Regions from separate parts of the Anoxybacillus sp. ST70 genome, predicted to be linked through region 2. Evidence: riboswitches for the same ligand, from Rfam matches in the RefSeq annotation. Region 2 holds a riboswitch; the other holds the start of a gene.
What was found. Region 2 has a riboswitch for cyclic di-GMP ahead of K1I43_RS08065 (GumC domain-containing protein). Riboswitches for the same ligand answer to the same signal wherever they lie in the genome.

Region 1: another riboswitch for cyclic di-GMP. It lies ahead of K1I43_RS11190 (methyl-accepting chemotaxis protein); the one in region 2 lies ahead of K1I43_RS08065 (GumC domain-containing protein).

Annotation. Positions count from the first base shown of each region.
Region 1 is NZ_JAHZOF010000008.1:27,961-35,417, forward strand. It holds gene K1I43_RS11165 (amidohydrolase) at 1-499, shown strand, start outside; gene K1I43_RS11170 (GNAT family N-acetyltransferase) at 743-1,300, shown strand; gene K1I43_RS11175 (YfhE family protein) at 1,396-1,524, shown strand; partial or broken gene K1I43_RS11180 (YfhD family protein) at 1,595-1,735, shown strand; gene K1I43_RS11185 (hypothetical protein) at 1,842-2,051, shown strand; gene K1I43_RS11190 (methyl-accepting chemotaxis protein) at 2,088-3,779, opposite strand; cyclic di-GMP riboswitch class I at 3,885-3,972, opposite strand; gene adhP (alcohol dehydrogenase AdhP) at 4,209-5,222, shown strand; gene K1I43_RS11200 (YgaP family membrane protein) at 5,276-5,464, opposite strand; gene K1I43_RS11205 (Crp/Fnr family transcriptional regulator) at 5,534-6,151, opposite strand; gene K1I43_RS11210 (protein adenylyltransferase SelO) at 6,335-7,457, opposite strand, start outside.
Region 2 is NZ_JAHZOF010000004.1:198,434-205,890, forward strand. It holds gene cysI (assimilatory sulfite reductase (NADPH) hemoprotein subunit) at 1-940, opposite strand, end outside; gene K1I43_RS08050 (assimilatory sulfite reductase (NADPH) flavoprotein subunit) at 946-2,721, opposite strand; gene K1I43_RS08055 (LysR family transcriptional regulator) at 2,858-3,739, shown strand; gene K1I43_RS08060 (small acid-soluble spore protein H) at 3,771-3,950, opposite strand; gene K1I43_RS08065 (GumC domain-containing protein) at 4,031-4,699, opposite strand; cyclic di-GMP riboswitch class I at 4,738-4,820, opposite strand; gene K1I43_RS08070 (NAD-dependent deacylase) at 4,950-5,660, shown strand; gene K1I43_RS08075 (DIP1984 family protein) at 5,945-6,457, opposite strand; gene K1I43_RS08080 (PH domain-containing protein) at 6,685-7,457, opposite strand, start outside.

The DNA of each region.
Region 1 (7,457 bases), on a different contig from region 2:
TGTTCACGCCCATCGCGCCGATGATATTTTGTCCGCTATTCGCCTAGCGGATGAGTTTGGGCTTGATTTACGGATCGAACATTGTACAGAAGGACATTTAATCGCTGAGGAGCTACAAGGACGAAACTTGCAAGTTTCCGTCGGACCAACATTGACACGCCGATCCAAAGTAGAACTTAAAAATAAAAGTTGGAAAACGTACAAAATTTTATGTGATGCAGGTGTTCACGTCTCTATTACTACAGACCACCCGTACACGCCAATTCAATATTTACACATTTGTGCTGCAATTGCTGTTCGTGAAGGACTTGATGAACAAAAAGCGCTCGAAGGAATTACAATTTTACCAGCACGTAATTTAGGAGTAGACGACCGTGTCGGCAGTTTAGAGGTTGGAAAAGATGCCGATATTGTCGTTTGGAATTATCATCCGTTTCATTATATTGCAACCCCTATATTTACAATGATTAATGGGGAAATAATATACAAAAAAAATTAATAAAAAAACTATTTATTTTTTACACCGTTTCAAGTATGATATAAAAGGTTATATGCGAAATATACGTTCAAAACTATATATCGATGCGACAGTAAGGGAAGGCAAATGGTGCGCCACCAGCCATGCGCTGGTTCTAGTGGGTTCGATTCCCACCCCGAAATTTTTTGATTTGCATAAATTAAAAAATTTCGAGGGTGGCTCGTTCCCTATGGTCGACTGCCCTCGTGAATGGAGGGAGATTCGATGTTAAAAAAACGCGAACTACAAGATTGTCAAGCGTTATACGAGCTTATGGTGCACCCAGACGTCTTCCCTTTCGTGCGCCATAAAGCATATTCATACGAGGAGTTTTTGTTTATAACGAAGCAAACGATTGAAGCCGAAGAACGCGGTGAACTCATTTCGCGCACCATTTTAGATGAGTGGGGCAATCCGATTGGAACGATTAACTTATTTGACATTGAAGATGGCGCTGGTTTTTTAGGCACATGGCTTGGCAAGCCGTATCATGGAAAAGGGTACAATCAAATAGCTAAAGACGCCTTCTTTAATGAACTGTTTTACGAACGTTCCATCAACACGATCTTCATGCGCATTCGCAAAGTCAACGTCCGCTCCACAAAAGCCGCTGAAAAACTTCCTTATGTCACCCTTGCTAATGAAACGAGAAAGCAATTATGGGAAGCAATAAACCAAGGCGAAGATATATATAACTTATATGAAATTTCAAAGGACAACTATACGTTGTATGCGATGCGCCAACAAAGACTTGACGATGAACAACAAAGAAAAGAAGCGTAACCTGTTCTGCACGAACAGGTTTTTTTATTTGGATAATTTTTTATTTTTCTGTTCATAATGTTAACGTGACATTTTTATAAAAGTGAGGGATACATATGTCTGACAAAAAGAAACGTGAGAAAACAAAAAGTACGCTCTCTAGCGCACAAGAAGTGACATACGCCCGCGATTTTAAACGCGCAGACCAAGCCGGTGGATTTACCGACAAACATGCTCGTCATTAACAACATTCGCCATTCATTTTTTCCATTGTTCATCACATGCTACTAGTGAGATGAGCAATAAGGAGGGATGGAAGTGCCAAAACCGATCAAACCAGACGGACATGATGTCAAGTTTTCTGCAGAACTTGCCGATCATGAGGATTTAGAAGCACAAGCACGCGCTGAAGCAGCTAACATTCGCCAAAGCCAAAAAGAAAAAAATCATCGGTAAAAGGAAAGGTGTCCCAACATCATGACGGGACACCTTTGTTGATCCACATGTGCATTTTAATAGTGACATATTCTTGTTATAATACAAACAGAGAGGGAGAAACGATATGGGAAAAGAAAAAGGAAAAAACATTTTGCTTATCGTACTTATTACAACGTTAGTGATGTCTTTCTTACTATTTTTTCTCGGTTATTACCGTATAGGTTTTGCAATCGGTGCAATTTTCATGATTTTGTCGCTTTCCGTTGGACAATGGTATTCATTAAAAAGCAAAGAGGAACTATATCGCTCCACATATAAAGATCGTCACCGATAACATACTCTCGCTTCCCCTTATAATCAAGAGACTTCTTTATACTTTAAACGTTGCGACAGCATTGCGTAATTGCTCCGCCATTTCAGCTAAAGATGTAGCGGCAGATGTCACTTCTTCACTTGAAGCAAGCTGCTCTTCAGAAGAAGCAGAAATTTCGGCCGTCCGTTCAACAAACCGTTTCGCAATAGACGATACTTCATCCATTGAAGCATGCACTTGATGAACGCCTGCTGACATTTGCTCTGAAATCGCTGATAGTTCTTGGATTTGTGCATTCACTTGTTCAATGGAACGCAAAATTTGCCCAAAGAACGTTCCTGTCTGCTCCACTAATTTTGTTCCTTGTTTCACTTCTTCCGTTCCTTTGCCGACAATTTGCACAACATAACCGGTGTTTTGTTGAATCATCTCAATTAATTGCGCAATTTGATTTGCCGATTCGCGAGATTGCTCTGCGAGTTTACGCACTTCATCCGCCACAACCGCAAATCCTTTTCCGTGTTCTCCGGCACGTGCCGCTTCAATCGCTGCGTTAAGTGCTAATAAATTCGTTTGTTCAGCAATGCCGACGATGACGTCAACAATTTTTCCAATTTGGGCCGACTTCTCATCTAACTCTTTAATAACTACATTTGTTTCGTTTGTTGATTCGTTAATCGTATTCATTTGCGTCACAACTTGTTGTAAATATTGCTGGCCAACAGTAGCTTGTTTTGTCGTTTCTGTTGCGGAGTTCGCCACGACGGTTGCTGTTTGAGCCATTCGCTCAATTCCTGCCGCCATTTCACCGATCGCTTGCGAACTCTCCTCCGCATGTTTTCCTTGCATTTCTGCTCCTTGGGCTACTTCTTGAATCGCTGTCGTCACCTCTTCTGTCGCTGCGCTTGCCTGTTCAGCACTTGCCATCAACTCTTGGGCGGAAGCAGACACATGCTCAGTCGCTGTGCTTACTTGTTGAATAAGCTGTTTTAAATTGTGAACCATTTGGTTAAACGATTTTGCTAATTTACCAATTTCATCACGATTTGCTACATGAATATCATCAACTGACAAATCGCCGTGTGCAATTTTTTCGGCATGTTCAGAAATTTGTTGAACAGGTCTTGAAATTTTTTCGCTCATATATAAAGCTAAGGCCATACTAACAAGAAAAGAGATACCGATTGTAATAAGCGTCGTATACTTCATGTCTTTCGCTTGTTCAGACAACGTTTCACTCATTTGCTGCAAATGCTTCACTTGCGTCGCACGCGCTTGTTCTCCTGCCTCTGTCACTTCAACCGTAATCGCATTTCCTCGCTCTTTCATAATCCGTGAAATTTCATCCATTTGACCTTGCTTTTTAAACTCTATCGCTTGTTTCGCAATGTCGCGATACTCTTGCTCTGCTTTTACTAGACGATCAACCTCTTGTTTTGCCTCATTTTCTAGTTGTAATGATGCAATCATCTCTTGGTTATCTGTAAACTCGCTCGCTGCTTGCTCAAATGCGGTTAAGCTTTCCGGCTTTCCATTAATTAAATACCCCCGCACAGCAATTTGTTCGCGTAACATCGCATTTTGCATATTTGTCACGAGCGTAATTCGTTCAAATCCTTTGTTCATCGCTTCTGAATATTGTTGATCAATTGTCTCTAGCCGATTATATGTAAGCATACTTACAACAATAAACAACAATAATACCGAAAGAAACGTCGCCACTAATTTTTTTCTGACTGTTACCTTCATGCTGTCTTCATCCTCCTATGTTAATAAAAATAAAAGCTGCCTAAAAAACAAATACATAGGCAGCTATCGTTCGACAGTAAAACCTTCTTATCATTTCCTTATAAGAAGGGCAACTGGCTGGCATATCTATACAATAGACGTAGCCCCTATAGCTTTGCGCCCTACCCTTTCGAGTAGTTTGCCGATTATTCAATTTTTGACATTTTTATCTTAACACAACAACTAGGAAAAAGGAAGTAGTGATTTGTGATCAAAAGGGTAACATTTTACTTCGTCAAGATAACAAATAAAAATTTACCTTTTTATCTAAAAAACTTTTACATTTTTTCGAACAGTTTGTTTATGATATTTTTAACAAATTTAATACATGTTACATTAAATATGCATAGACCAAAAAATCCCTTTTCACTCAGAAGGAGGATTATAATTATGAAAGCTGCAGTTGTGGAACAATTTAAAGAACCATTAAAAATTAAAGAAGTAGAAAAACCAACAATTTCATATGGAGAGGTGCTAGTGCGCATTAAAGCGTGTGGAGTATGTCATACAGACTTGCATGCCGCACATGGCGACTGGCCTGTAAAGCCAAAACTACCGCTCATTCCTGGACATGAAGGCGTTGGTGTCATCGAAGAAGTCGGACCAGGGGTGACGCACTTAAAAGTCGGAGATCGCGTCGGTATCCCTTGGCTTTATTCCGCCTGCGGCCATTGTGATTATTGCTTAAGCGGACAAGAAACATTATGTGAGCATCAACAAAACGCTGGATATTCGGTTGACGGTGGTTACGCTGAATATTGTCGTGCTGCAGCTGATTATGTCGTGAAAATTCCTGATAACTTATCATTTGAAGAAGCTGCTCCAATCTTTTGCGCTGGCGTAACAACATATAAAGCTTTAAAAGTAACAGGTGCAAAACCTGGTGAGTGGGTAGCAATTTACGGTATTGGCGGCCTCGGACACGTCGCTGTTCAATATGCAAAGGCGATGGGGCTAAACGTCGTTGCTGTCGATTTAGGCGATGAAAAACTTGAGTTAGCTAAACAGTTGGGAGCTGATCTTGTCGTCAATCCAAAACATGAAGACGCCGCGCAATGGATGAAAGAAAAAGTTGGTGGCGTGCATGCAGCTGTCGTCACTGCTGTTTCGAAAGCAGCATTCGAATCAGCCTATAAAGCAATTCGTCGCGGCGGCGCTTGCGTACTTGTCGGATTACCGCCAGAAGAAATGCCTGTACCAATTTTTGATACCGTTTTAAATGGAGTAAGAATTATCGGTTCAATCGTTGGTACGCGTAAAGACTTGCAAGAAGCGCTTCAATTTGCGGCAGAAGGAAAAGTAAAAACAATTGTCGAAGTTCAACCGCTTGAAAACATTAACGATGTATTCGATCGTATGTTAAAAGGACAAATTAACGGTCGCGTTGTGTTAAAAGTAGATTAAGGAAGGCGTCCTGAAGGCGCCTTCTTATTTAATTTCAACTAAAATGAGTAGAGCTATTTCTTCGTCGTATTAATCCGAAACGGAACGTAAAGTGGACAAAATCTCATAAATGCCGTAGCGATAAGAACAATTCCTAAAATGCCGACATATTTTATATTTCCCTCAAGAAAAAATAATCCTAATAGTGCAATACCTAATATGAAGCGAATCATACGATCGACGGAACCAACATTTGCTTTCATCTTTTTTCCTCCCCTCTTCTCATCTCTCTTTAATCATAGAAGAAAAAAAGGAAACGTTCTGTGATAAAGTCACATTGTTGCAAATTTGTCACACAATCTTTCTTTGTCTACAATTTTTACTTTTCCACGCGCCAGTTGAACGTATCCGTCACGCTCAAGTTGCTTTAATATTCGGCTGACGACTTCGCGTGCCGTTCCAAGTTCCACAGCAATATGTTCATGCGTCATCTCGATCATGTTTGTCTTGCTGTTGTCGCATCGTGTAAGCAAAAACTCGATTAAACGCTTATCCATTTTTTCAAATACGATGTGCTCAATCATTTGCATCATCGTCATAAAACGATTCATCATCATGTCATAAACGAACGTTTGTAGTTCAACATTTGTTGTCATCATCTTCGCAAACGTATGTTTCGGGACAATTAGTGCTTCCACATCTTCTTCCACAATCGCCGTCGCAGGAAAAGGTGAATGTGACAACAAACTGGAAATAGTCAATACACATGACTCTCCACGACAAACGCGATATAAATTTACTTCCTTCCCATTCTCCCCTATTTTTGCAACCCGAATGACACCAGAGACGATAAAAGCGACATGCTCACACATATCCCCTTCTCGAAAAACAACCGTTCCTTTTGAAAGCTTTATCTTTATGTATACGTTGTCGTGCAAAAACGGAAACAATCTTTCTCCCCCTTTCTTTCCTTATATTACAACGTAACAACATCCCTTTCCAATAAGAAAAGGGACGTTTTCTATGTTGTATATTAGTCATCGTCAAACAATTGAACGAACGTTTTTCAATCCGCTCGCATATGCCAAACATCTCGCAGGATTTTAAAAAGCTCAAGTGACCCTTGAGCTTTTCTACGTCCCACAAAATGTTTTATACGGGCGGTCAGACGGTGCTGGAGGCTTGGCATATTGTTCTTGTTCTTTCGTGTACGCATACGGATGTTTCAACACGTCAAGTAGTCGCTCCATGACCGTATCATCCCCATGCTCAGCCGCTGCCGCAAGCGCTTCTTCCACGCGATAGTTGCGCGGAATAATCGCCGGATTGTGTTGTCGCATCCGTTCGTACACTTCATCTTTCGTCATATCTTGACGGGCCATTCTTTGTTGCCAACGTGTATGCCAGTCGCGAAACTCTTGTTCGCAAAACTCCCATTCATTTATCGTCAACGCGCGAAACGTATTCGTATAATCGGCGCGATATGTGTACATAAGATGCAGCAACTCCCCGATAAGCTTTTTATCTTCCTCTTCTTCCGTCCAAAGCCCAAGTTTTGCGCGCATCCCTTGCAGCCAATACGTTTCATATAGCGTTGGAAATTGTGCGATTACTTTTTGCGCAAGCTCGATTGCTTTTTCTTCTTCGTCATGTAAAAGCGGCAAAAGGCTTTCTGCAAAGCGGGCGATGTTCCACCCAGCAATGTACGGCTGATTTCCATACGCATACCGCCCTTGCGTGTCAATGGAACTAAATACTGTCGTCGGATCGTACACGTCCATAAACGCACACGGTCCATAATCAATCGTTTCTCCGCTAACCGTCATATTATCCGTGTTCATCACTCCATGAATAAATCCGACTAATTGCCATTTCGCAACAAGCGCCGCCTGCTTTTTCATCACTTCTTCAAGGAAAAAAAGATAGCGGTTTGGCGCATGTTCACCGTTCGGATAATGTCGCTTTATCGCATAATCCGCTAACGCCTGTAACTCCTCTTTTGATAAAAAACGCGCCGCATATTGAAACGTTCCAACACGTAAATGGCTCGCTGCCACACGCGTCAAAATCGCCCCTGGAAGTTCCTTGTCACGGATGACGACTTCCCCTGTCGTCACGACCGCTAAACTTCTTGTCGTCGGAATACGAAGGGCATGCATCGCCTCGCTAATGATATACTCACGAAGCATCGGTCCAAGCGCCGCACGTCCATCTCCCCCGCGCGAATACGGCGTCCGCCCCGACCCTTTCAGTTGA
Region 2 (7,457 bases):
CAATCGTATATTTAAAACGAGCATGTTTACGTACGGAGCGATTGCCGTAATCACGCTGAATGGTAACGACTTTTTCTGCCACATCAATCACTTGTTCTGGTTTACAAAAACCGATCACTTTTGCGAGCTGCGGATATGTCGTGCGATCACCGTGCGTCATTCCCATGCCGCCACCGATCGCTACATTAAATCCCGTCAGCTTTCCGTGTTCAACAATCGCAATAAATCCAAGGTCTTGTGAAAACACGTCGACATCGTTTGACGGTGGAACAGCGATACCAATTTTAAATTTTCGTGGCAAGTAAAGCGGCCCATAAATTGGTTCTTGTTCTACCTCCGGTGTTCCAGCTACTTTTTCTTCATCTAACCAAATTTCGTAATACGCCCTTGTTTGTGGTAATAAATAATCGCTTAATCTTTTCGCCCATTCATACACTTCTGCATGCACTTCCGATTGGTAAGGATTCGGATTGCACATGACGTTTCGGTTGACGTCACCGCATGCCGCTAACGTCGTAAGCAGTGCCTCGTTAATGGCTTGGAGCGTTTTTTTCATATTCCATTTCAATACGCCGTGAAACTGAAATGCTTGTCGTGTCGTAAGTTTCAACGTCCCGTTCGCATACGTCCTCGCCAATTCGTCCATCGCAAGCCACTGCTCTGGTGTTGCTACGCCACCTGGGGTACGAACACGAATCATAAATTGATACGCTGGCTCTAATTTTTGTTTTTGCCGCTCGGCTCGCAAATCACGATCATCTTGCAAATAGCTACCATGAAATTTCATCAATCGGTTATCATCTTCTGGAATGCCGGCAGTGATGCGATCTTCCATCGTTTCTTTCAACGTTCCGCGCAAATAGTTGCTTTCTCGTTTAATGCGCTCAACGTCGCTTGGTGGTCCATCCGGCGGTGTTAATACAAACTTTTCCACAATCATCCCCCCTAATATACGTCACGTTGGTAACGTTTTTGTTTTTGCATGTCCGCCACATACGCTTCCGCTCGTTCACTCGTCATCTTTCCTTCTTTCGCAATAATCTGGATAAGCGTCTCATGAACGTCTCGTGCCATGCGTTGTTTGTCGCCACAAACATAAACGGCTGCTCCTTCTTCTAACCATCGGAACAGTTCTTTGCTTTGTTCCATCATTCGGTGTTGCACGTATACTTTTTCTTTCGTATCGCGTGAAAAGGCAACATCCATCTTCGTCAACACACCGTTTTTTAGCCACGTTTGCCATTCCTTTTGATAAAGAAAATCGGTCACGAAATGTTGGTCACCAAAAAACAACCATGATTTCCCTTTCGCGCCAATCGCCTCACGCTCTTGCATAAAAGCGCGGAACGGCGCCACTCCCGTACCTGGTCCAATCATAATAATTGGCGTATGTGTATCTTTCGGGAGTTTAAAATTCGGATTTTGATGAACGAACACAGGAAGTTTATCGCCAATGTGTAGACGTTCAGCACAAAACGTTGAACAAACTCCTTTTCGCAAACGCCCATGTGCTTCGTAACGAACCGCTCCAACAGTCATATGCACTTCATCCGGATAAGCTAGTAAGCTACTTGCAATTGAATAAAAGCGCGGTTGCAACTTTCGTAATGAAGAGACAAATTGCTGTGGTGTCATCTCCCACGGGCCGAAATCGCGAAGGACATCCAATACATCGCGCCCTTTCATATAGTCTTTTCGCTTCGCTTCTTGTTCCTCAGAAAGAAGCGCATGAAACTCGCGATTTTTCGAAAATTCAGCTAATTTTTGTAACAACGGCTCTGTCAGTACGGTAATTTCTAAACGGGATAGCAACGCTTCTCGTAATGGTTCGTCATTTTCTTCTACAGAAACTAATGTTTCTGAACTCCATTTCATTTCTGCTATCATCCAATCAACTAACTCTGGATCGTTTTTTGGAAAAACGCCGAGCGCATCGCCTGGTTCAAACACAAGCCCAGAACCTTCTAGCGATAATTCGATATGGCGTGTTTCTTTGTTTGAGCCGCGTCCATTTAAATTGATATTTTCTAATACTTCCGCTTGAAACGGATGTTTTCGTGAATAAATAGTCGTTGGCTTCGCTTGTGCAGATGAAGTTGTTGCTACGGAAATGGCTCCTTGCTTATCTAACTCACCAAGCACTCCCTCTAGCCATTTCGCTGCTTTTTCTTCATAATCGACGTCACAATCGACGCGTTCGTATAACCGCTTTCCGCCTAGCTCTTCTAGCCGTTTATCAAAATCTTTTCCCGTTTTACAAAAATGTTCATACGACGTATCGCCAAGCGCCAATACAGAGAAACGAAGATGATCGAGTTTTGGCGCGCGCTTGCTATGAAGAAATTCGTAAAATGACAAGGCGTTATCTGGTGGTTCCCCTTCTCCGTATGTGCTAACAACAAGGAGCAACGTATTTATTTTTTTCAACTCGTTTGGCTTAAAATCAAGCATCGAGGAAACGGTGACATGAAACCCGCGATGTTTGAGCGTTTCTCCTACTTTTTCCGCTAGTTTTTGCGCGTTTCCTGTTTGCGACCCGTAAAGAACGGTCACTTCCTTCGTTGCAGATGCTTCTTGTTGAAGCGCTCCGACCGACTCGGTTGCAGCTAAATACCCACTTAGCCAAAGTTTTTGTGCGGAATTTAACGTTGGCCAAAGCCGATTGAGGAGCTCGACTTGTTCTTCATTAAATGGACTATTTGTCACTTGAAATGGCAACATGTTTCACCTCTCATTTTTCTACTATTCCTATAAATCAAGTATGTTTTATTTGACTTTACCTTAAAAAATAAAATTAGTAAAATAAATATAAATTATCAGAACTATTTATTTTTTTAATAACTAAGGAGCGAACGATATGTACGAACAATTAAAAACATTTATTACATTAGCTGAAGTGAAAAATTTCACAAAAACAGCAGAAATTCTTCATTTATCTCAACCAAGTGTAAGTTTGCACATTAAAAATTTAGAAAAAGAGTTTCAAACAAAACTATTTATTCGTTCACCAAAAGAGCTACAAATGACGCCAACGGGAGAATTGCTTTATGATCGAGCAAAAAAAATGATCACGTTATACGAACAAACGAAACAAGATATTTTGGAACATCACGACTGTGTGAAAGGAACATTAAAAATTGGGGCTAGTTTTACGATCGGAGAATACGTGCTACCTACTTTTTTATGCGCCTTACAAAACGATTATCCAGAATTACAATTGGAAGTGATCATCGGCAATACAAAAGAAATTGTAGAGCTCGTTCGTACGTATCAAACACATATCGGTTTAATTGAAGGTCAAACAAATGAAAAAGAGCTTGTGGTGTACCCATTTATGCAAGATGAGCTAGTCATCGTTGCGTCTAACGATCATCCTCTCGCTCACAAACAGGAAGTATCGATAAACGATTTACAAAACCAACTATGGATTACACGCGAATTAGGGTCTGGCACACGTGAATATTTTAACCATTTTATTCGTTCAAATGGGCTAAAAGTAAAATCACTGATAATTATTAGCAGCAATCAAGGAATAAAAGAAACGTTAATGCACGGAAACGGTTTAGCCCTCCTTTCACGTCATGTCATTGAACAGGAGTTGAATCATAAAAACTTATCGATTGTTTACGTTAAACATTCTCCTTTTTATCGAACATTTTCTTATCTTTATTCGCCGACAATGAAAAACAACAAACTTGTACACTTACTGATTGATTTACTCCAACAAAAAAGGATGTGACAAACAAGTTGCTTTGTCACATCCCCATCACTTAATGCTCCTCTAGCTGTGAAATCGGAACGCGCTGTTGTTTTTCTGGGTTGTTTAAAAAATGAATCGTTGCCATTTCCGTTTGTACATCGACATGTTCAATATACACGGCTTTTCCGTTATACGTTACATTTTTCATATCGGGTGACTGAGCAATTTGTTGCGCACGTGTGATGTTCATTCGCTTCCCTCCTTTCGAACGATTATTATCATTTGTGTTTCACGCGAAAATATGCAAAAAAAGAGCGCCAACAGGCACCCTTATAACAGTTCAAGCAACTTCTTTTTATTTTGTTGTACGTTTTCTTCTAACGCCTTTACTTTTTCTTTCAACGCTTGTACGTTGACATCATTCTTAGATACTTTCTTTTCTAACGCACGAATTTCATTTTTTACTGCTTTTAATTGATTAGAAGCAGCAATAAGCTTCCCAAACCATTGATCTAACTCTTCTTGTTTTTCCGCTTCGTCGTCTTTATCCGATTGCACGACAGGTGATTGTTCAGTCGTAGTCACAGTAGCGCTATCTTGTTCATTGACTACTTGTGTCATTTCCTCTGTTGTTTGTTCACTTTGTGGTTGTGCTGGTTGTTCAGCTAGTTGTTCAGTTGGTTGTTCTTTCGGCGTGCTAAACGTTTCAAGTGCTATTGTCACCTCGTTTACACGCTCTTCAATCTTGCTTAACTTTTTATTTAGCTCTGCCAATTTGTTTTTTAACATTTGTTGTTCTTTTTTCTTTTTCGCTAATTCTTGTTTTTTCTTCGCCTCTTCTTTTTTCTGTTTAGCTAACTCTTGTTTTTTCTTCGCTTCTTCCTTTTTCACGACAAGCTGACTTTTCTGTACATGTTTTGCTCCATCATGCTTCGCTGCAAAAGTTGGAGAAGCAACGAGCATCGATGCTAGTAAAATTGGTAATCCTTTTTTAAACATTACCATTTCCTCCATATTCATATGTATATTTTTTTGGTAATGGCAGCTGGCTGGCATAGGTATCCCGTTAGCCCCTATAGCTTTGCGACGCTAAGTTTCCTTAGCTGTGCCTTTACTTCTTATTATACTTCGCTCATTTTCATAGGCATGAATCAAAAGTTCTTATTTTTCTTATAAACATATGTGAAAATAAAGGAAGAAAAGGGCGAATAAAGAAGTAGTTATGGTAGATAAAAAGGAGGGATGCGAGATGTTAGAAAAATGGTTGAAAGAGTCTTCGTATACCGTCGTATTTACTGGAGCAGGAATGTCTACAGAAAGCGGGCTTCCCGATTTTCGTTCGGCAAAATCAGGGCTTTGGCGCACGAAAAATCCACAACAATTAGCAAGTACGTATGCGATGCAACATAACCGAGACGAGTTTATTGCATTTTATCAATATCGTATTCGTACGTTGCTTAAATGTAAGCCACATGTCGGGCATATGATTTTGGCCGATTGGCAAAAGCGGGGGCTTCTTCATCAAATCATCACGCAAAATGTCGACGGCTTTCACCAACAAGCAGGCAGTACAAATGTCATTGAATTACACGGAACGTTGCAAACGGTGCATTGCTCGCGTTGCAGGCAAACATACGACGCAAAACAGTATGTAGAGGAACAGTTTACGTGCACATGCGGCGGCTTTTTGCGCCCTTCCGTTGTTTTATTCGGGGAATCGTTACCGTATGATGCGTTTGAACAAGCATGGACAGCAGCCGAACGAGCAGACTTATGGATTGTGCTCGGCTCTTCTTTACAAGTGTCACCAGCTAACGAACTTCCTGTCATCGCAAAACGAAGCGGGGCCAAATTAGTGATTGTGAACATGGAACCGACACCGTTAGATGATTGGGCGGATTTGCTTATACATGGTCGCAAAATTGGAGAAGTGTTGCAGGAAATAACGGAGAAGTTATAGGAAAACCAAAATAACTCATTGTATGCCGTTTTTTCCTAATGATCGAATGCATATATACAATGACGAGAGAGAGAGAGAAGAATGATCGAAAGAAAACAGAAAACCAAAATCTATTTACCCGTTCGTTACTCGTAAAACGTTACATCGTTACTCGTTCTCCGTTCTCCGTTCGCATCCCGCTCTTAGACTAAAAAGGACTTTGAAGAATGGTGATCATTTCCTCATCTCTCTCGTTGGTGCCTAAGCACCCATAAGGGCACTTTGCAAAATGCCCTTAAAGCTGCTTATGCCTCTAAATATTTGCTCGCAAGCGAAACGTCTATTTCCACAGTATAGTTGACTTTATCAATGCGACTAGACAGCACTTCGACTTGGCGTGCCAACATTTCTGCGGCTTGTTTATATTCGCTCGGATTAAATAATGCAATAGTTTCCATCACCACATTTCCACCATAATACTCGCGTGGTTTTGTGTCTCCTAGTCGCTTATACAAATGAACTCGACTCCGCAACATTTTCGCTGTTTCAATCGCGCGAATAAGAGAAATACGTTCCCCTTTCCATTCGACAGTCTGTTGCATATTCGTTTCGTTGATCAGTTCTTGTAGTACAAGCACATCTTTCTGTATTTCGGCCATCTCTGTAAGTACTTGCTCGACCGTCCGTTCTGGCGGTGTATACATCTCCCCTTTTGGAACGGTAACCGTGTGAGTCGTCAACAACTCCGCTTGCAGCTCGTCTACTCGCCTTTTTAAAAACGAAAGGAGATTAATTGATTGCGCTAACGTAATTTTCATTTACTCAGCCTCCACCTTTACTCATCGACTGCATAATTATAATGATGAGGAAGAAAAAAGTAAACTTTGAAACTTATGGTTCATCACCTAAAGATGTACTTTTTAAATTTAAACTTGATAGCAACATAGCAAATAAAGCAATGTAGTATAAAAAGTAAAACAAAGTGTTTAGTTTCTATCACAATCGTCTTTATTTAATAACTACAACTTTTGGTGAAGTGCCAAACTTATTCCTTATTTCTCAAAAACCATTCGTATATTGCTTGTGCCTCATGTTCGTCCACATCAACAACTTTTGTGCGTATGCCCGGCATGACAGTCGCACGTACTGTACATAATCCGAGTCGTTGTTGCATACGAGTTTGCGAGATCGTTAATGACTGAATACGATGTTTTAACATATATACCGTTTTTATCGTCAGCCATCCACTTCTCAATGCTAGCTGCTCACTCTTAATCGTTACTCCCGCTCGTTTATAGCTTCGATAGCCGACATATACTGCGGGCACAAGGAGAAGGAGCGTTTCAAATCGCTGAAAAAATACGATTGTGATGACCGGAATGAGCATAACCGTATAGAGCGACCTCAACATATAGCGCCAACGGACACGTGTACATAACAATCGGAACGAATCGTGCAAACGATATTCAGGAAAGCACGTCGCAACAAGAGAAGCAACTTCATTTTTACGAACAAGCGGAAACAACACGAGACTTCCATGTCTTCCATCATCAAGTGCCCCTCCGGCATGAATAAGGTGAACGGAAACGTAGCCAAACAAGTGCCGAATCGGACTTTCCTTCACTCCAATGGCTTGAACGCGCTCAATCGATGTAGAAATGCTCTTTTTTTGCAGCAATCCTGTTGTTATCGTTATCGTTTTGTTTTGTTTGACAACTGTAAAATTCATATAGCGAAAAAGATGACCGATCACAGACAATACGTAAGCAATCATAAGAACGATAAACAACAAGACAAGTGTAGAAGCTGTATCGTCAG